DNA from 4 places in the Agarivorans sediminis genome. Region 3 is predicted to be linked to each of the others. Evidence: predicted binding sites of a transcription regulator. Region 3 holds the regulator's gene; each other region holds the start of a gene.

The links. The regulator sigma-54, encoded in region 3, starts transcription at its own class of promoters, with help from an activator protein. The targets are predictions, from matches to a motif close to GTTGGCACGNNNNTNGNNT.
Region 1: the regulator sigma-54 is predicted to act here: its motif matches at 1,576-1,594, upstream of M0C34_RS08600 (putative urea ABC transporter substrate-binding protein).
Region 2: the regulator sigma-54 is predicted to act here: its motif matches at 1,382-1,400, upstream of nifH (nitrogenase iron protein).
Region 4: the regulator sigma-54 is predicted to act here: its motif matches at 2,250-2,268, upstream of M0C34_RS15375 (nitrate reductase).

What each region holds. Positions count from the first base shown of each region.
Region 1 is NZ_CP096670.1:1,897,830-1,900,997, forward strand. It holds gene M0C34_RS08595 (methyl-accepting chemotaxis protein) at 1-1,204, opposite strand, end outside; guanidine-I (ykkC/yxkD leader) riboswitch at 1,656-1,750, shown strand; gene M0C34_RS08600 (putative urea ABC transporter substrate-binding protein) at 1,810-2,892, shown strand; gene M0C34_RS08605 (ABC transporter permease) at 2,902-3,168, shown strand, end outside.
Region 2 is NZ_CP096670.1:1,919,255-1,922,422, forward strand. It holds gene M0C34_RS08685 (hypothetical protein) at 1-953, opposite strand, end outside; gene nifH (nitrogenase iron protein) at 1,446-2,324, shown strand; gene nifD (nitrogenase molybdenum-iron protein alpha chain) at 2,368-3,168, shown strand, end outside.
Region 3 is NZ_CP096670.1:3,808,376-3,811,543, reverse strand. It holds gene ptsN (PTS IIA-like nitrogen regulatory protein PtsN) at 1-290, opposite strand, end outside; gene hpf (ribosome hibernation promoting factor) at 299-586, opposite strand; gene M0C34_RS17350 (RNA polymerase factor sigma-54) at 611-2,110, opposite strand; gene lptB (LPS export ABC transporter ATP-binding protein) at 2,161-2,886, opposite strand; gene lptA (lipopolysaccharide transport periplasmic protein LptA) at 2,883-3,168, opposite strand, start outside.
Region 4 is NZ_CP096670.1:3,384,737-3,387,904, forward strand. It holds gene M0C34_RS15375 (nitrate reductase) at 1-2,183, opposite strand, end outside; gene M0C34_RS15380 (hypothetical protein) at 2,638-2,994, opposite strand; gene M0C34_RS15385 (ribonuclease H family protein) at 2,998-3,168, opposite strand, start outside.

The DNA of each region.
Region 1 (3,168 bases), 1.9 Mb from region 3:
CGGTTAACATTTCTTCAGAGCTACTGGTAACTTGCTGAAGCAAGTTACGCAGAGCGTTTAAGGTTGTCTTATAGTCTTGGGCAATGTCTGCCAATTCATCTGAGCCGTAAACCATTAAATCTTGACTCAGATCGCCTTGATTTACCCGTGCCGCTACAAAGCGGATTTGTTTAACGGTGCGCCTTACCGACAAATATGCGCCAATCATAAAGTAACTACACACCAACAAGACAAAAACGAGGGCGAGAAGCATAATGATACGTTTATTTTCAGCATTCTGAGTACGCTGGGTAAGCTCTTCACCAAAGTAGTTTAGTGCAGCTTCAGTAAATTGTTCGATTTGCTGCAGGCTTTGGTTGGCGGTTGCAAATACCGTTTGGGTATTGGTTTTTACCTGTTGGTCCTTAAGAATCTCATCTCTAATTAGGCTAACAATTTGTTCAATACTTTGTATGGTGAGTGCTGCGTCACTGCCTAACTTTTGCTCAAATTGTTGATCGTAAGTGCTCAGTTGGCTTAGTGCTTTGCGCATATCATTGAGTACTTCGCTAGCGTTATCAGTACGAAAACGCAGGTCGGCGTTACCTTCAGCATCTAAAATTCCAAAGTCAGCTATATCGCCCCCCTTATCTCGGATCCTTGCAATGTTACTTTGTAAAGCTGGTAAGCGGTCGACCGTGATGTCGATAAGATAGTAACTGGTAACGATAGGGTCTCGAGTTAACCCGCTATTTGCCGCAACACTGTGGGTAAGACCTCTTATTTCTCTTAATAGAGCCTCATGTTCTATTAGTAATTGGCCAAGCGAACTGCTGCTATCACGGACGGTTTTCCAGCGTTGGCTAACTTGCTCAAGTGCGGGGAGGAGATTGCTAGGTAGCACCGAAGATAACTGGCTTAGGCTGCCATCAAGGCCTTGTTGCAGTGCTGATAATTCGGCTTTATCAAATTCAGCACCCATGGTGCGCAGGGTGTTTAAATGCTGATGTTGCACGATTGATTTTGACAAGCTGGGAAGTTGACTAACAACTTTGTAGCCAGCCAATTCTTGTTCGGCGAACTCAAGGTCGCTATTCATTGTGATGATGATGGAACTAAAGCCATAGGCAATCGGAATTAGAAATAAACAGGTCCACAATATAAATTTATATTTAAAGCTAATCCGGTCACTGAGGTAGACCGCGGGGGAAAAAATGCTGCTCATGAATTACTCCTTATTCATCGAGTACAAGTTGAAGGCTATTAATATATCGACCATGGCCATTCAAACTTATGCCATTTTAGAGCTAAAAATGATAAATCATAGCCTAAACGGCCCTGGCTGGCCCAGAAAGCCAGGAGTTAGCGAGGTATTAACTTAAGTTGTTGATAAATAGTAAGCAAACGGCGTAATCTTTGCGTAAATAATCGGCGCATCCTCGTTGCCTAGCGGGTATTAATTTTAGCTTAGCTGAGATAAGTGGGCTTGGCGTCGTGTTTGCGCTAAATTGGTGCGAATGACGATAAAGCGCACCTTAATGAAGCGTCAAATGGCGGCAGTTTTATATTAATTACCTATATGGTGGTATTTGAGGAGTTGGCATAGCCATTGCAAATTGTTTAATGCGGCATGAGAGACGAAGGTTCTGGTCACATTTAGCGCCGCCAAACAATTTGCAATAGACATCTAGGGTTCCGACTGTGCGCAGTGACTGGACCGAGAGTTGTCAACCTCAACGAGGTTACACGGAGGGATAAAAGCCCGGGAGATGACAGTACCTAAGTCTCTCATGCTTTTTATTTTAAGTGCATAACCACAATGAGGTGAACATGTTCAACTTAGTTAAAACTCCACTCCGTAAAATAGCTTTAGCAGCTACCGTAATTAGCGCTACCTTGGCCGGTTCTAACATTGCTCAGGCCGCTGAAAAACCCAGTTATCGTTTAGCATGGACTATCTATGTTGGTTGGATGCCATGGGACTACGGGGCAGCCAATGGCATTGTTAAAAAATGGGCTGACAAATACGACATTGACATCGAAGTCGTGCAGGTAAATGACTATATCGAATCGATTAACCAATACACCGCAGGCTCGTTCGATGCCACAGTAATGACCAATATGGATGCATTGACTATCCCAGCTGCCAGCGGTGTTGATTCTACAGCACTTATTGTGGGTGACTTCTCTAACGGTAACGACGGCGTTATTTTGAAAGGTGACAAAGCCCTTGCTGACTTAAAAGGCCAAAATGTTAACTTAGTAGAGCTTAGTGTTTCTCACTATCTACTGGCTCGCGGCCTAGAGTCGGTGGGTATGGCCGAACGAGACCTTACCGTGGTCAACACTTCGGATGCTGACTTAGTGGCGGCATTCACCACTAAAGATGTAACTGCTGTTACGACTTGGAATCCTCTACTTAGCGAAATAATGGCAATGCCAGACACCAGCCTGGTGTTTGATTCGTCAAAAATCCCAGGTGAAATCATTGACCTATTGGTGGTAAACACCGACACCTTGCAACAAGACCCTAAACTTGGCAAAGCGTTAACGGGCGCGTGGTATGAAATTATGGCCACTATGTCGGGTGATAGCGATGCAGCGATTAAAGCACGTAGCTTTATGGCAGAAGCATCAGGCACCGATTTAGCGGGTTACGAAGCGCAACTTGCCTCAACAAAAATGTTCTACACACCTGCTGAAGCAGTCGACTTTACCAACAGCGGCGACTTAAAAGCGACTATGGCGAAGGTAGCCGAATTCTCTCACCTACATGGTTTATTAGGTGAAGGTGCTCCAGATGCAAGCTTCATTGGTATTGAAACACCCGCCGGTGTTTATGGCGATAGCAGCAACATTAAACTTCGTTTTAATTCGACGTATATGGAAATGGCAGCGCAAGGCAAACTTTAAGGCCCGCTTATGACCCGAATTATTAACCGTAAACCCAGCCGCATTTCGCGGCTGCTACTGGGCTTATTGCCTTTTGTGCTGTTAATCGCCGTGTACATGATGGCCTCACAAGCACGCTTGGTCGACAACCCTAATGACAAGCTATTGCCAGCAATGACCAGTTTTGTTGATGCAATACAACGGATGGCTTTTGAGCCCAGTAAACGCACCGGCGATTACTTGATGCTGGCCGATACGCTAGCCAGTCTAACTCGGTTAATCACAGGGGTAACCATT
Region 2 (3,168 bases), 1.9 Mb from region 3:
TCAAAACACATCGCTTTCCAACTATCTATACTTCGCAAATACCAGCGCCCTTTTTGGTCTGGATCTGGCACTAGGTTAATTTCTTGAGGGGTCGTGGCGAATTGCTCTTCCATGACATCTTTACCAGACCAATACATCCCCAGTACGGGTTTAACGTAAGGTGCCGATTGTCCAGGAAGCATGCTTTTCATTGACACAGAGTAGTTCGCATTAGGTCCGTAGGATGGATAGCCGGACATAGCATAGGCAATAAGATCAGGAGCTTCCTCTAGCAGTTTAATATACTGTTCGCGCAAGTTGGCCCGTGTCTGGCTAATCACGCTTTTAGCTTGGGACATCTCTGTCGGTTCAGCCAAAGCATGACGAAGGTATACCAGCCCAGTTCCCTTCATTTGATAGTCTGCCAAGCGACGAAACACTCCTAGACCGATATTGGCCGCGTCATTAATGGTTTGTTGACGCGCCGAAGACCCAAACATTTCCCACTTACTGTTAAACATAGTTTCTGGCAGATTTTTGCCGCCCTCTATAGCCCCATCGTTTCCGACGTACATGTTGTGTACAGCAGTTAAGCGAGTCTCAATTGCTATGGCTTCACTCTCATCGAGCATTTTACGAATTTTGGCGACTTTTACATCATCACTGTCATCTGATGTAATTACGGTGTGGATGCGACGCATATACGTATCCACTTGCGCCTTAAAGTCGGCAATCACATCATCTTTGTGCAACCAGTCCAGCTTGTGATTAATTTGCCGTAATAGCACATCCATTTGATCGAGGCGCGCTTGAATATCTTTTAACTCATCGATCACTTCGTCAAAGCGATCGTGACTAACGCCAATTTCCTCCATCAACATCTCGGTAAATACGCCACCGATTTTACTGCCAAAAGTTGATGCAAGTGATTTTGCCGCTGATACGGCCAGTTGATTAAACAGTTTTTCAGCCATGTATAAAATCCTTTTTCAATTGATATTTAACCTGTTGAGGCAGACCAGGCGACCAAGTTGTGCTTTTTGACCAGCCTTGGTCGTTTTGTTTGATGCACACCACTTGGATAAATCACCATCAAGGCAGTATTGCTGTAAAGAACGAGCCATACCGAACTGGTTTTTCTAAGTTAGTTAATTAGTCTGACTTGGTAAAGCCAAGGGGAAATTTTAAAAAGTCATCGCTGCAACCGATAGTGTACGGCTTAGCGCGGATAGCCCAATCTATGTGATTGCCATAAAACCTTGTTGTACTCGCTCTCAAGCTACACCAATGCGTTTGTTACAAATACGACATTGGCCCTTCATTTGTTGTTTGTGCTTACTACATGTTTTCTGTGGCGCAATAAATAAACTTTAAATAACAATGGCTTATTGTTTTTTGAATGGTTGGCTTGGTATTCGCAATAGTTAACTCGGGAACTATTTATCAAGCTAAAGGAAGAAAATATTATGGCTATTCGTCAATGTGCAATTTACGGAAAAGGTGGTATTGGTAAATCTACTACTACACAAAACTTAGTGGGTGCTTTAGCAGAAGCCGGTAAAAAAGTAATGATTATCGGTTGTGACCCTAAAGCAGATTCAACCCGCTTAATCTTACACGCAAAAGCGCAAAACACCATTATGGAAATGGCCGCTGAAGCGGGGTCGGTTGAAGACATCGAGTTAGAAGATGTACTAAAAGTGGGTTACGGCGGCGTACGTTGTGTTGAGTCTGGCGGTCCTGAGCCAGGTGTAGGTTGTGCGGGTCGTGGTGTAATTACAGCGATTAACTTCTTAGAAGAAGAAGGCGCCTACGAAGAAGACTTAGATTTTGTATTCTACGATGTGTTAGGTGATGTGGTATGTGGTGGTTTTGCCATGCCTATTCGCGAAAACAAAGCTCAAGAGATCTACATCGTAGTGTCTGGTGAAATGATGGCAATGTACGCGGCCAACAACATTTCAAAAGGTATTTGTAAGTACGCAGCAACCGGTAGCGTTCGACTAGCGGGTCTAATTTGTAACTCACGTAAATGTGACCGTGAAGACGAGCTCATTGAAGCGCTAGCCGCCAAAATTGGCACGCAAATGATCCACTTTGTACCTCGCGATAACGTGGTACAGCAAGCTGAAATTCGCCGTATGACAGTTATTGAGTACAACCCTAAATGTAACCAAGCTGATGAATACCGCACGCTAGCCAATAAAATCATCAACAACCAACTATTTGTTGTTCCAACGCCTGTAACCATGGACGAGTTAGAAGAGTTGTTAATGGAATTCGGCATCATGGATGAAGAAGACGAAACCATTATCGGCCAAGTCGCCGAAGAAGTAACCGCTTAGGCGCTTATCAACAGAGATCTTATTGATGCTATAGGAGGCAGCAATGTCAGATAAAAAAGCAGAGACTCAGGCGCTGATTGATGAGGTGCTAGAAGTCTATCCAGAGAAAGCCAAGGCCGATCGTAGAAAGCACTTAGGGGCTAACGATACCGAAGGTGGCAGTTGTATTACCGCTAACCGCAAATCGCTGCCTGGGGTAATGACCGCACGTGGTTGTGCTTACGCGGGGTCAAAAGGGGTAGTGTGGGGACCGATTAAAGATATGGTGCATATCTCTCATGGTCCAGTTGGTTGTGGTCAGTACTCTCGTGCCGGTCGTCGTAACTACTACACCGGCTACACCGGCGTAAACAGCTTCGGTACCATGAACTTTACTTCAGACTTTCAAGAGCGTGACATCGTATTTGGCGGCGATAAAAAGCTGGCCACTATGGTCGACGAAATTGAAATGTTATTCCCATTAGCTAACGGTATTTCGATTCAATCTGAATGTCCGGTAGGTTTGATCGGTGACGACATCGAAGCCGTGGCGAAAACCAAAGGCGCTGAAATTGGCAAAACCATTGTGCCGGTGCGTTGTGAAGGTTTCCGTGGGGTGAGCCAATCACTGGGTCACCACATTGCCAACGATACTTTACGTGATTACGTACTAGATAAATCGGAAGGCAAAGAAGTTGCGACAACCGATTACGATGTCGCCATTATCGGTGATTACAACATTGGTGGTGATGCTTGGTCTTCACGCATTTTGTTGGAAGAAATTGGTTTACGCGTAGTTGCACAGTGGTCTGGTGACGGTACTTTACCTGAACTTGAAAACACTCCTTCGGTAAAACTTAACTTG
Region 3 (3,168 bases):
TCAACCGGTTTATTATCAATAGCATCGAAGGAAATAGCAGGGTCACAGCGTAAAAAAACCGCTGTAGCTTGGTGCTGATTGTCGATTCTGCCGTGAGGAATAGCGATACCTTGGCCAATTCCGGTGCTGCCCATTTTTTCCCTGTTTAACAGGCTTTCAAAAATAGTTTGAGCACTGGTATCAAGTTGTTTAGCGACGAGTTCACTTATCAGTTCCAATGCGCGCTTCTTAGAGGAACATTGGACTGTACTAAGCGTACAGTCCAAATTTAGTACTTTATTTATTTGCATTACTTTGGCTAATGTCTGTTTAATTTTTCTTTGTGTTTAATAACTTGGCGGTCAAGTTTATCAATGAGGCTATCAATGGCGGCATACATATCAGAGTGCTCTGCAGTGGCAAACAGCTCTCCGCCATTAAGGTGCAAGGTAGCTTCGGCAATTTGATTGAGCTTTTCTACGTTGAGGATGACGTGAACATTGTTGATTTGTTCAAAACGTCGTTGCAGTTTGGCAAACTTAGTGTGGACATATTCTTTTAGTGATTCAGTAATTTCTACATGGTGTCCAGTAAGATTAATTTGCATATATCTTGTCCCCTTTTGTGGCCGTTATATAAGGCTTTTACGTTGGTTAGAAGGTGGAATCGCTAAAGACTCACGATATTTTGCTATCGTGCGCCTCGCCACCTTGATCCCCTGATCTGCCAAAATGTCAGCTATCTTGCTATCACTGAGTGGTTTGTTGGTATTTTCGGCAGCAACCAGTTTCTTAATGAGTGCGCGAATCGCGGTAGATGAGCATTCCCCACCTCCGTCTGTAGCCACGTGGCTAGAGAAAAAATACTTTAATTCGAAAATTCCGCGGGGAGTATGCATAAATTTTTGGGTTGTCACCCGAGAAATGGTCGATTCATGCATTTCTACTGCTTCAGCCACATCGTTCAACACCATTGGTTTCATTGCTTCAGCACCATATTCAAAAAATGCTTGTTGGTGGTGAACGATACAGTTGGATACTTTTAATAAGGTTTCGTTACGGCTCTCAATACTTTTTATGAACCATTTCGCTTCTTGTAGGTGGCTGCGAATGAATTGAGTATCGGTAGCATTTGACGTTTTGCTCAAAGACGCATAGTGAGAATTGACTCGTAGTTTAGGCATGGCATCCGGGTTTAATTCTACTACCCAGCGGCCCTGGCGTTTTATAACGGATACGTCGGGAATTACATACTGCGCTTGATTCGGTTCTACCGCATTGCCGGGGCGTGGCTCAAGGGTGTGGATTAAACGCATTACTTCGCGTAGCTGTTCTTCTTTGAGTTTGGTTTTGCGAGCTAATAAACGAAAATCCCGGTTGGCCAATACGTCGATATGATTTGATACGACCTCTCTGGCTTCTTTCAACCAAGGTGTTTCTTCAGCAAAACGACTTAATTGAATCATTAAACACTCTTGTAAGGAGCGAGCAGCAATGCCGACGGGGTCAAAATGTTGAATACGTTTTAGCACCGCTTCTACTTCGTCTAATTCTACATCTAGTGCGTTATTATCACTGGAGCGTAAGCCTTCAAGTAGTTGGTCACAGTCTTGAGTGAGGTAACCTGAGTTATCAACCGCATCAATAATCGCTAATGCGATGGCTTGATCTACTTCACTAAAGGGAGTTAAACGCATTTGCCACAATAGATGGTCTTGTAAGGAGTCGACGGTTTCGCCTTGAAACAACATGTCGTTGTCTTCGCCGCCACTAGCAGAGCCTGAACTCGCAGGGCCAGAACTGGCGCTATATATATCATCCCATGTTGAATCAACGGGTAGGTCTTCAGCAACCGTGTCTTGGGAAATGGCATCACCGGCTTCAATTTGGCTAGAGTCAACTTCAGGCTGGCTGTTTTCCGCCTCATCACTTCTTTCGTTGGCCGACTTTTCAACTGAGTCACTGTCGCTTGGCTGCGACTCATCCGCCTCAAGAAGTGGGTTACTTTCCAGTGCCTCTTGAATCTCTTGCTGTAAATCCAGCGTTGATAGCTGAAGTAAGCGTATGGCCTGTTGTAACTGAGGTGTCATGGTTAATTGCTGACCAAGACGCAACTGCAAAGATGCTTTCATTAATTACCGCTGTTCCTTCTTCTTATTATATTTTTCTAGATACACTTTAACTATAGCTTGAATTGCTCGCCGAGATAAACTCGTTTCACATGTTCATTTTCAAGTATCTCTTTGGGCTTCCCTGAGGCTATCAATTCGCCTTGGCTAACGATATAGGCATGCTCACAAACATCGAGGGTTTCTCTCACATTGTGATCGGTAATCAGTACTCCAAGGCCTCTATCGCGCAGGTGTTCGATAATTTTTTTAATATCAATCACTGAAATAGGATCTACTCCAGCGAAGGGTTCGTCAAGCAAAATAAACTTTGGTGCAGCTGCCAAGGCTCGTGCTATTTCTACTCGGCGACGTTCTCCACCCGACAAACTCATACCCAAATTTTTGCGAATATGGCCAATATGGAACTCTTCTAATAAGTCGTCAAGCGCTCCATTTTGTTGCTCTTTATCAAGGTCTTTACGTGTTTCGAGAACCGCGAGAATATTCTTTTCTACAGATAAACGACGAAAAATCGATGCTTCTTGTGGTAAGTAACCAATGCCTTTACGGGCTCGAGTATGCATCGCCGTGCTAGACAGGTCATCGTCATCAATTAGTATGCGGCCTTGGTCGCGAGGTACTAAGCCAACAACCATATAAAAAGTAGTGGTTTTACCCGCACCATTTGGGCCGAGTAAGCCGACGATTTTACCCGTTTCAACGTGTAAGCTTACATTCTTGACAACCTTGCGACCTTTATAGCTTTTCGCTAGGTTTTCAGCAATTAGGGTACTCATTCTTGCGGTTTACTCTTCGGTGAAATCTCTTCAAGTTGTTTCGGCAGAAATATGGTAGTGACACGACTATTTTCATCGCCTTGGGCTACCATTTCTTGCTTATCGATGCTGTATTTGATCATTTGCCCTTTCACTAAGCTCTCTTCTTGTTTTAACTGAGCATTTTGCGTGAGGGTCAGTGTTTGGGTTTTAAGATCATAGCGAACCTCGTTCGCTTCCGCCTCGATAGGTTTACCGCTATCTAGCAGTTGATAAAAAGTAGCCGGTTCGCCCTTGGCGATC
Region 4 (3,168 bases), 420 kb from region 3:
GGTAACGCTTGGCATTGTTGAGTGGATAAGGCGTTAGCCGTCAGCAATACCGCTTCGCTGGCATATTCCCAAGCGCTGATTTTTACCGGGGTATACTTGCTCTCGGGTTGCCCGGAGATAGGGTCTACTGAACTAGCCACAAGGTTACTTACCAGTCCATCACTGGAGTACTGCGTATTCCAGTGAATAGGCATAAATAGGTAACCCACTTTTTGCCCCTCACTAATACTTAAGCGAACTTTTAGCTCGCCTACTTGGCTATTTACAGTTACCACCTCACCATCACATAGCCCTTGATTGGCCGCGTCTTGTGGATGGATCTCTAATAAGGGTTCTGAAGTATGGCTACTTAACTGCGGCGCCAAGCCGGTTCGAGTCATTGTATGCCATTGGTCGCGCACACGGCCGGTATTCAGTACTAAGGGAAAGGCTTGGCTAGGCGGCTGTAACGATTGATTTGTAACGGCAATCAGCTGGGCTTTACCAGAAGCAGTAGAAAAACGCCCCTCACTAAATAAGCTTTTGTTATCAGTGTTCGTCTCCAAAGCAATTGGCCAGCGCTGCGGGCTCAATTGATCAAAACCTTGCTGGTCTTTACCACTTAAACCGCTAATGTTAAAAAGGCGCTCCCCGGTGTCACTGAGTAAGCCCGATAACGCAGCATGCTCACTAAATATGTCAGCAGAACTTTGATAATCAAATGCGCTGGCGAAACCCATGTTTTTTGCCACTTGGCTCAGCAGATACCAATCAGGCTTGGTATCACCTTCGGCACTTACAAACGCTCGCTGGCGCGAGATCATCCGTTCAGAGTTAGTTACCGTACCATCGCGCTCTCCCCAAGCTGCTGCGGGTAACAATACGTCGGCGTAACGCGTTGTATCGGTTTCAGCAATACAATCTGACACAACCACCAAGGGACATGCCAATAATGCTTCTCTCACTTTGGCAGATTCGGGCAAACTTACCGCTGGGTTAGTCCCCATGATCCACACCGCTTTTATCTCACCACTGCCAATTTTTTCAAATAGCTCCACCGCCTTATACCCTGGCTTTTGGCTTAGCTGCTCGGTTTGCCAAAACTGTGACAATGCCGCTAAATGCTCCGGAACATAGTCTAGATGCCCTGCCAACAAATTAGACAAGGCACCCACTTCACGCCCTCCCATAGCGTTAGGCTGACCGGTAATAGAAAATGCGCTAGCGCCTAACCTGCCGATCTTTCCAGTAGCTAAGTGATTGTTAATAATCGCATTTACCTTGTCTACACCTTGGCTACTTTGGTTTACCCCTTGGCTAAATACAGTGACACAACGCTGATTATCGGCAAATAATTGGAAGAACCGTATTAAGGCTTCTGGCTCTAAACCACAGGTTTGGGCTAACGCGGGCAAATCACCCGCGTCTTCAACCGCGCTCTGCAGCGCCGCTTCAAGGCCTTCAGTTGAATGTTTGATATAGTCAGTATTTAGCTTGCCATGCTCACTTAAGTAGGCAAGTAAACCATTAAACAAAGCTACGTCAGTGCCACCGTTCAGAGGCAAATGTAAATCGGCGATGTCGCAACTGTCGGTGCGGCGAGGGTCAATCACCACGACTTTTAAATGAGGGTTTGCCACCTTGGCGCGCTTTAAGCGTTGGTAAACAATCGGGTGACACCAAGCTAAATTGGAGCCTACAAGGGTGACTAGCTCAGCATGTTCTAGATCGTCGTAACTCCCCGGAACAACATCTTCACCAAAGGCGCGCTTATGCCCAGCCACCGCTGAAGACATACATAAGCGTGAATTAGAATCGATATTTGAGCTGCCGATAAAGCCTTTGATCAGCTTATTAGCGACATAATAGTCTTCGGTTAACAGTTGGCCTGACACATAGAAAGCCACCGACTCAGGACCGTGTTCGGCAATGATGTGGCTTAATCTTGCAGCAACAAAGCTCAAGGCTTTGTTTAAAGGCTCTTTGTGGCCCTTAATATAAGCGTGTTGGAGGCGCCCTTCTTTAATCACTGTTTCACCTAACGCGGAGCCTTTTGAGCACAACAAGCCGCTATTGGCAGGATGCGCTGCATCGCCTCTTACGGTCACTTTTCCATCACTGGCTACTTTAGCTTCTACGCCACAGCCGGTACCACAATAGGGGCAGGTGGTTTTGATCCATTGCTGAGATTGTTGTTGAGACACGCTATATACTCCTCACCGAATTTCTAGGCGAGTCGATCTATTTCGCCCGCATTTATAGTGAGTACATAGCAAGAGACGAACCAATAAAAACAGGGCAAAAACCTATTACTTAAGGAGTAGAAAAAGCCACTATTTAGCCCATAATTTAGGCTACAATATAGCATCAAGCCCAACGCCGCCCTCTGTTGGTGCAACAGATCCCGAATTTGAACCTAAAGCCCCGATATGTGTGTGGCTAAAGTCGCAGTAATTAAAACAAATACCAGGGCTATTACGGCAAATAAGCGTGTCGGTCGTACACCTCCACTCGGGAGGGATAACGAAAGCCCCCCCCAGCTTGTAACCTTGTGTTATGGAAATTGACTAAAAGATTGTTTATCCACAGAGAGAATGAAAAAAGCCAGCGTGATTATTCACCATGCTGGCTGAGTAAGTTATTTGGCGCACATTCAGTTTAAGACCCAGAGAAGTAACACTTAATCCAGTCGTAAAGTATTGCTTGATTAACCCCAGCCTGAGAAATCTCTTTAAACTCACCGGCTGGATCTTGATGGTTAAAGGTAAACTGGTAAGAAATAAACTCAGGACTATGGTCATGTAAAACCACTAAAATGCGCTTGCCTGTTTTCAGGCAATCTATCGTCATTAAGTCGGCTGGCACACCATTTTTACGCATACTACGGTTAATACCAATGACCGGGTCTATATCTTCAAAATCTTGCTGAATTCGAAAATGCGCGACGTTGGCTATATCCGTTAGGCTCACTAATCGCTGCTCGCTAGCAGAGGCTTGTTTATCGATATTTTTCATTCACTAACCCGCGCGTAAAGCTAAGATAGCCTTAAGGTCTAAAGGTTGAGGATAAGCACAAAATGCAGGGTTCTTTTCTGCAATGGCATGTATCGACATTCGGTCTGCAAGTTCGTTGCCCTCTACCCCTACGTGGCCATTAACATGCAATACTTGCAGCTTGCCTTTGAGTGC